Regions from separate parts of the Paenibacillus sp. FSL P4-0338 genome, predicted to be linked through region 2. Evidence: riboswitches for the same ligand, from Rfam matches in the RefSeq annotation. Region 2 holds a riboswitch; the other holds the start of a gene.
The links. Region 2 has a riboswitch for cyclic di-GMP ahead of MKZ07_RS11700 (thiamine pyrophosphate-binding protein). Riboswitches for the same ligand answer to the same signal wherever they lie in the genome.
Positions count from the first base shown of each region.

Region 1 (3,742 bases), 2.3 Mb from region 2:
GCCTGATCGTAGGCAAGTTCTTCGATGTGGGCGCGCTGTCGATTCTGCTGATGCTGCTGATTGGCATTGGGGTGGCTACAGCCTGCCGGATCAATATCCAGGCCGTCTCTCAGATCGGTGTCACCTCGGTGCTTGCACTCACCTTCTATCATGACCAATATATCGTCTGGAGAGTCGCCGAGACGCTGATCGGCGTGCTGATTGCCCTCATCATTAATATGATTATCGTGCCGCCCAAGAGCTTCGTCAAGGTCAAGGACCTGGCACTGAAAGGCAGCCTGACCTTATCCGATGCCTTAACCGGATTCGCTGCAAGCGGCCGGGATGCAGCGCAAGCCAAGGCTGCTCTTGAGCGCTCCGGCGAGCTTCTGAAGAAGAGCGACCGGCTGCAGAAGGAGATGCATTACACACTGTCTCATTACCAGTGCCGTAAGGACATTGGCAAGCTGACACAGTCGACCACCCATCTCATCAAGGTTCACTCCTATGTCAAAGCCATAAGCGAAGAAATCGCTCTGCTGCCGGCCCATTATGCCGCCGCTGATTGGATGCTGGAGGTTGTAACCGCAACGGCAGACTGCATCGCCCTGTATGGCACACGGACGCTATCAGATGCCGAATGCAGCGGACGTTCACTCCAGGAGAGTCTGAGAAGAGCCCGCGACGTGCAGCTCGCCTGGTTCTCGCAGCTGCAGGATCAGTGCCCGCTCGCAGCCTTCCGTGATCTCGGTGCGGTGTTCTCCCACCTGAACCGGATTCTTGAAGAGATCGAACGCGCCGATTACGCCGCGCTTTCCACCGCACCACAGCATGTCAAGACACACCCTGCACGCGCCATCCAATTCATACAAAAAGGACTCTTCCACAAGCTATAAGCTTGGGAGGGTCCTTTTTTTTGTGTTGCCATAACTTTTCGGTGGGATAGGATGCTTGCGGGTAAAGTGGCTTGGGTAGCAGCACGTAAAGTTATAGCAGTTGGAAAAATGACACTTGATTCAGCCGAATTATACGCTTTAATTGAAGCAGTTGGATAAAGTACATCTAATCCGCCGAATTCTCTGGAATCCGTTAAAAGTGGGCAAAATATGTGTTGTTTATCCATCTGCTGTTCCCATAGGCGGCATTCATCCAACAGCAAGTGGACAAAATCCAACTGCTATATAAGACGCATTTAAGATTAGAACTTAAAGCCTGCTCCTCGCTGCGGTGAACATATGCCCCTCCGCTGCTTTTTGCTTTTTCCACCTGCCGGGCGCAGAAGACCGTCCCCCTTTTTCCAGTTCTCATGACTTCCATAAGCTGTAAGCGCTGGGAAACCAGTTTTTTTGTCGAAATAGAGCTGCATATTTTAAGTTTTTTGATAAATAGGCATAATATAGTTGAAAAATAGCTCTTTAAGTACTAGAATTAAGCTTGTTTGCAGAAGTTAATGCCGCACAAGAACTATTTATGACTCTTTTTGTCGATTACAGTCGATCACAATTCATCGCCTCTACAGGATGTATCTCATTGATCTATTTCTAAAGGCAAACTTCCCGAAAGGGCAGGACGCAAAGCCATGGGCCTAAGAACGCCGGAATCTGCGTTTACGGTCGCCAGGCTGCCAATAGAGACCACTTAAGCCAACTGTTTACGGGAAGTCTCCCGGGCTTGATGATGTTCTTTCTCTGTACGAATTGCCATTGATCATACGAAAAAGTGAGGTTACAACCATGCCGCAGCAGGATATCGAACCAAGCCGATATGAATTCGTAGAGTCCCTGATGCACGAACGTAAAGGTCTCCTGGATTCATTCTCTGTGGAGGGCCGGGCTTCTGACGGGACAACTGGGGATAAGAATGGAATTATCCTCGTGCAGGACAACCAGATATTCATTACTCCCCCGCTCCCCGGAGGCACTCCCGCCCGCATTTCTGCGATCCACCCTGTTGTCCTGAAGATCAACTGGAAGACCGTTACAGCGCCAACCGAGGTGACCAAGGCAGATTATATTACCTGGGAGATCTGCGAGAAGCCGCAGTATGAAATTACCGTATCGCCTGACAAGCTCAAGGTCCATTTCACTTTATACCGTGCAGAGAAGTACGCCTGGAACCTGGTCAACTGCCCCGCCGCCTTCGAGGCGGTCGTCCGTGCCCAGCCCAACCCGGCAATGCTGCTGTCCACGCTTACCATAGATCAGATTATCGCCTCACTGGACAACCGTTTTATTTTGCGCAACCTGAATATTCCCGCCCTGTACGCGGAGCTGGAGAACCCTACATATCTTCCCGTATGCATCGCTGAAGGAAGAGCCCCGCTGCCCGGCAAGGAAGCCCGGCTGGAATTGCAGCTGCCGGAGCATACACTGGTGGGGAACGGGATGCTTCATAGACAGGGAAGCCGGGCTCAGAAGCCTGCGGATACCATGGAGTATCTCCGTTTCCCGGGAGCCCCCTTTACCTTTGCAGGTGAAGTCTTCGCCCGCAAACTGCCGCCGGAAGAAGGCATTCCCGGCCTCGACACAGACGGAAGGGTCCTGCCCCCTCCCCCGCCGCAGGATATCTACTTTGCTGCCGGTAATCATGCCAAGCTCCTTCCCTGTGGTAATATCGTAGCCAAGCACACAGGCAGACCCCGTATCTGCGGAGGAAACAGCAGCGTCCGAATCTGTGACTTCCCTCCAGTCTGTCTGCTGACCAGGGAGATGATGGACCCTGGCGGTGACGTTATGTTCGCAGGCGACATCATTGTACCGGGTGATCTGGATGGATCTGTAAGGATCGAAGCCCTGGGGAATGTGTACGTCTATGGCGATATACGCCAATCTACAATTATAGCCACCGGCAGCATTTATGTTAGCGGCCAGGTTACCGGCAGCGGCCTGTACGCCGGATATGCCGGGGTACAGCAGCATCGTTTGCACAGCTTAGCAAGCCTGCTGCGGACAGAGACGGACGGACTGCTTGAGGCAGCGCGCCAGCTGGCCAAGAATGTGGAATCCCGACAGCAATCCGTGAATTACGGCCTGGTGGTTATGCTGCTGCTGGAGGATAAATACAGCCATCTCGACAGCCTGATCCGCGATTTCCAGGCTGCCCTAAGCCGTATGAACGGAGAGTTCGGCTTCGGCACGGACCCGCTCCGGCAGATGCTTGAGGTATTCGCCCATCCGGGACAATACACCGGGTACATTACAGACAGTGTCCTAAGCCGCTTCTCCAGGCTGCTGCTTAAGCTGGGCGAGGAGATTGAGCTGCTCCAAGAGGAGCATGCGGTGATTAACCTTGCCCGGTCGCAGGACAGCCGCCTGGAGTCCGGCGGCAAGCTGCTTGTGCGTGATTCCTGCTAAGACTACTACTAGATAAGGAGAAGTGAGCGCATGCGATATAACCGTCTGGGCAATAGCGGCCTGCAGGTATCCGCCCTGGGTCTTGGAACCAATTCATTCGGCAAACGGGCAGATCTGGAGACCTCGCTCCGCATTCTGCACACCGCTATGGATCAGGGCATTAATTTCATCGATACCGCCAATATCTATGCCGGCTCTGAATCGGAGCGGATCATCGGCCTTGCGCTTGAAGGCAGACGCCATAACACAGTGCTGGCGACCAAAGCCGGATTGCCGAAGCATGAGGGACCCGGCGGCAGCGGCTCTTCGCGCCATCATCTGATGCAGGAGCTGGAAGGCAGCCTGCGCCGGCTGAAGACCGACTATGTGGATCTGTATCAGATCCATACCTTCGATCCCTACACACCGCT
Region 1 covers NZ_JBBOCG010000001.1:4,901,055-4,904,796, forward strand. The annotation lists gene MKZ07_RS21520 (FUSC family protein) at 1-875, shown strand, start outside; cyclic di-GMP riboswitch class I at 1,516-1,608, shown strand; gene MKZ07_RS21525 (flagellar assembly protein A) at 1,713-3,332, shown strand; gene MKZ07_RS21530 (aldo/keto reductase) at 3,363-3,742, shown strand, end outside.
Region 1: it holds a riboswitch for cyclic di-GMP, as region 2 does, so the genes downstream of both, MKZ07_RS21525 (flagellar assembly protein A) here and MKZ07_RS11700 (thiamine pyrophosphate-binding protein) in region 2, are expected to answer to the same signal.

Region 2 (3,742 bases):
GCAGCGGCACGACATCAGGAGCTGTTACATTCAGCTTGCGGCAGTCGATATCCAGGGCATATTCAGCAGGGCTAATGGGGTTGATGGTCTGCTGGTAAGCCTGTATGGATTTGAGTCCGTCCTCGTTAGAGAAGGTTCCCTCCAGCTCGATATTGATTACTTTCTTCGCAGTGTCTGTCTTCAAAATAAATTGTCCCATGTTGATCTCTCCCTAAGTGTAATTTGAAATACCCCCAAAACATGATATTTGTGACTATATTCGACAAATTGCATTCGAATTTGGGATATTTTGCCTTCATTATAACCGGAGCATGCTGAAATGCGCAATCGAAAAGTCGAAATTTGTAGATTTATGAAGATTTTTCTTTGATTTCCTCCAGGGTATCCAGCAGCACATTAAAGGCCGAAATTACCCGGGGAGCACCGACGCAAGGGACCAGATGAAGCAGCACGCCCTTGATCTGCTCAACAGTCATGCCAACACGGAGCGCCATTACATAATGAACACCTAACTGCTCATACTGCCCCATCGTAATCAGAGACGAGATCACCGCGATCTCTTTCCAGTCAGAGCCAATCGTGGTCCGTTGAAAAATATCGCCATAAGCATTGCCCATGATATATTCGGCTAGTTCCGGAAAATGCTCTTTGATCGGAGCTAGGGCCTTGGCCCCATAATCTCCAGAGAGATTAGTGAAATGATCGAGTCCGCTGTTCGTGTTCTTGTTCACGCTATGGCCTCCTGATAGTAGGTTAGAAACGGTGTGCAATAAGGCTTGCTTACGTAAGATCCAGCGTGCGGTGAGCCGTAGGTGGCATTTCATCGCGGTCAGTCAGCAATTCAATGACAGCTGGCTTGTTAAGCGCTACAGCTTCGCGGATGGCAGCGGCGAACTCCTCCTGCGTCTCACAGCGGAAGCCGGCTGCACCCAGAGATTCAGCGAATTTCACGGCATTCATTGGAACCTCGAAGATCGTACCGTCAATCCGGCCGGTGGTCTTCTCCATCCCCTTAAGCGCCATATCCAGCTGCATATTATTCACCACGATGAAAATCACCGGAATGTCCTTGCAAACAGCTGTGTTTATTTCAGTTCCGAGCATCATAAAACAGCCGTCCCCGGTAATGCAGAAGACCGTCTCACCGGGAGAGGCCGTCTTGGCGCCGATCGCCATGCCAATTGAATTGCCCATGCAGGCAAAGTAGGCATCGAATATGAAGCTGCCGGGCCTGCGCACATTGAACCATTTCACAGCATTGAATCCATGGCTGCCGTCATCTACAAACACGCTGCTGTTGTAAGGAATCAATTCGCTCATCGTGCTCATTACCGAAGCCAGAGAGAGCCCCGCCAGTACGGGAAGCTCATCATTGTAATCATTCGAGACTGTGATTTCATGCTTGGTAACCGCTGAGAAGTCCAGCTTCTGGAGATACAGAGCCAGGTTGTCCCTTAAGTCTCCGCCGACAGCAATAGTAGATGAGGTGAGTATTTTACCGACAAAGGTCGGGTCTACATCGAACTGGATCAGCTGCCGCGGATGATTCTCCGGCTTCAGGTTGCAGATGGTCATATCGCTGAGGCGGGACCCCAGAACGATGAAGAGGTCGCTGTTGTTCATCAGTTCATCTCCATGCGAGGAGCCGCCGACGCCTATTGGACCATGGTAGAGCGGATGATCGTAAGCTATAGCGCCTTTGCCGCCTGGAGAGGTGACCACAGGTATGTTAAAGGTCTCGGCCAGCTGGACCAGTTCCTGATGTGCTCCTGAGCGGTTGACGCCCTTACCGGCAATGATCAGGGGTCTAGCGGATTCATTGATCGCCGAGCTGACCCGTTCATAGTTCTGATAGCTGACCAGCCCTTCACGTTCCGGCAGAACAATCCGGCATTCCGCAAGCCGCTCTGTCTGCACATCAAACGGAATGCAGAGATGAACCGGACCTTTTTGGTCACCGAGGGCGATGGATAGGGCATGATTGAAAATGGTGCTGAAATGATCCCCGCGTTCAACGAGCTTGCTGAAGAGGGTGGCCGGCCGGAACATATCCGCCAAATCAGCCAGATAGGAAGTGGAATCCTGACATTGGGGAATGCCCAGCTCCTTGATGGACTGGTGGCCGGTGATGAAGAGGACGGGAAGATTATTGGCCTTGGCATGCGCTGCTGCGGTGAGCAGATTCGTTCCGCCCGGACCGGAAGTGCCGAAGGCTACTCCGAGGCTGCCGGTCTTCAGAGCATAACCGCCGGCAGCGAAGCCGGAGCTAGACTCGTGCCGGCCGGGGATGAACTCAATACCATAGTCAACCAGTTTCAAAGCGATGGGGCAAATAGATTTGCCTATGATTCCAAAAGAATGTGTGACTCCCAAATTGCGTAATGCTTCCGCCATATAATCTGCAACTGTCTTCAGAACATCCACCCCGCAAGTTGTTATTTGTATTAGTCAGCAATAGAAAACCTGTACTCAACATAGGAGCACAGGTCTGTTGCACGAATCACCATAATCAAACGCATAACCTAAGGCGTTTACAGTTTTTCAGCAACCTGGCTGTCATGATCCCACTTCAGAAATGAGACTGTAGATCCATGGCTTTGCGTCATTCCCTTTCGGTGAATTTTGCCGGTATGCGATTATAAATGAATCTGTGAAGAATTTTCCTTTACAATATATTCCTCACTCCTCTTTTGTCAATAACCCCGATGAGAAGAAACTCGGAATTTGACGAATATTCAGGAGTGGAAATGGATGAATATTTGGATTTTCAAACTTTTGAAAATTTTTCCCTTTGGAAGGCTAAAGTCTTAAAATGCAAATGGATATTTAGGGCTATTATTATGAGGAGTAAGCATAAAGCCTCATTACATTCCTGATTTACTGTAAAATGTTAAGAATTCACTAGATATACAGCATTGTAAAATCCACTTATAGGACTTAAGTATTGTATGTGTGCGGTGATGCCTTATAGACAAGCTATGCCTATAGAACGACTATAGTAAAGAAGTGCAAAGCGGATTTTTTACCCTTATGCACAATTTCAACAATTTGTGAATATTACATAACAATCTTAGTTTTGCACAGAAAAAGAGACACCATCTGCAGGAAATCCCGCAGATGTGTCTCTTTTGGTTAAGGTTAGAATTTGAAAATATGAATTGTTTTTTGCAAGTTAAAGACAGCGGAAGTCATCTTCTCTGTCTCCTCAGCTACGGATTGCAGAGCGTGAATCTGTTCGTTCATCGCTGCGGATACCTCTTCGGTCCCTGCGGCGGTCTCCTGGGTGATGGCTGAGATATTCTCGATCGCCCCGGAGATCTTAAGCGCGCTCTCCAGCATAAGGTCACTCTCTGCGGAGAAGGAGGCGATCTGCTCGGTTATGTATTGGACACTATGTACGATCTGAGCAAAAATATTGGCCGTCTCTGTGATCATCTTATTCTGTACCTGGACTACCTCTTCGTTGATGGCGATATTATCAATGGCCTGCTTGATATCTGATTCAATGCTGCGTACCAGCCCGAATACCTCTTTGGTTGAAGCGGTGGATTCCTCAGCCAGCTTGCGGACCTCCTGGGCAACGACAGCGAAGCCACGGCCATGCTCGCCTGCACGGGCTGCTTCAATAGAGGCATTGAGCGACAGCAGATTGGTCTGTTCGGCAATTTCGGTAATCGTCTTGGTAATCATCGTAATGCCGCGCGCGTTCTGTGACAGGGCTTCAATGGTATCCGCCACCTTC
Region 2 covers NZ_JBBOCG010000001.1:2,629,301-2,633,042, reverse strand. The annotation lists gene MKZ07_RS11710 (hypothetical protein) at 1-199, opposite strand, end outside; gene MKZ07_RS11705 (carboxymuconolactone decarboxylase family protein) at 351-731, opposite strand; gene MKZ07_RS11700 (thiamine pyrophosphate-binding protein) at 781-2,424, opposite strand; cyclic di-GMP riboswitch class I at 2,541-2,637, opposite strand; gene MKZ07_RS11695 (methyl-accepting chemotaxis protein) at 3,139-3,742, opposite strand, start outside.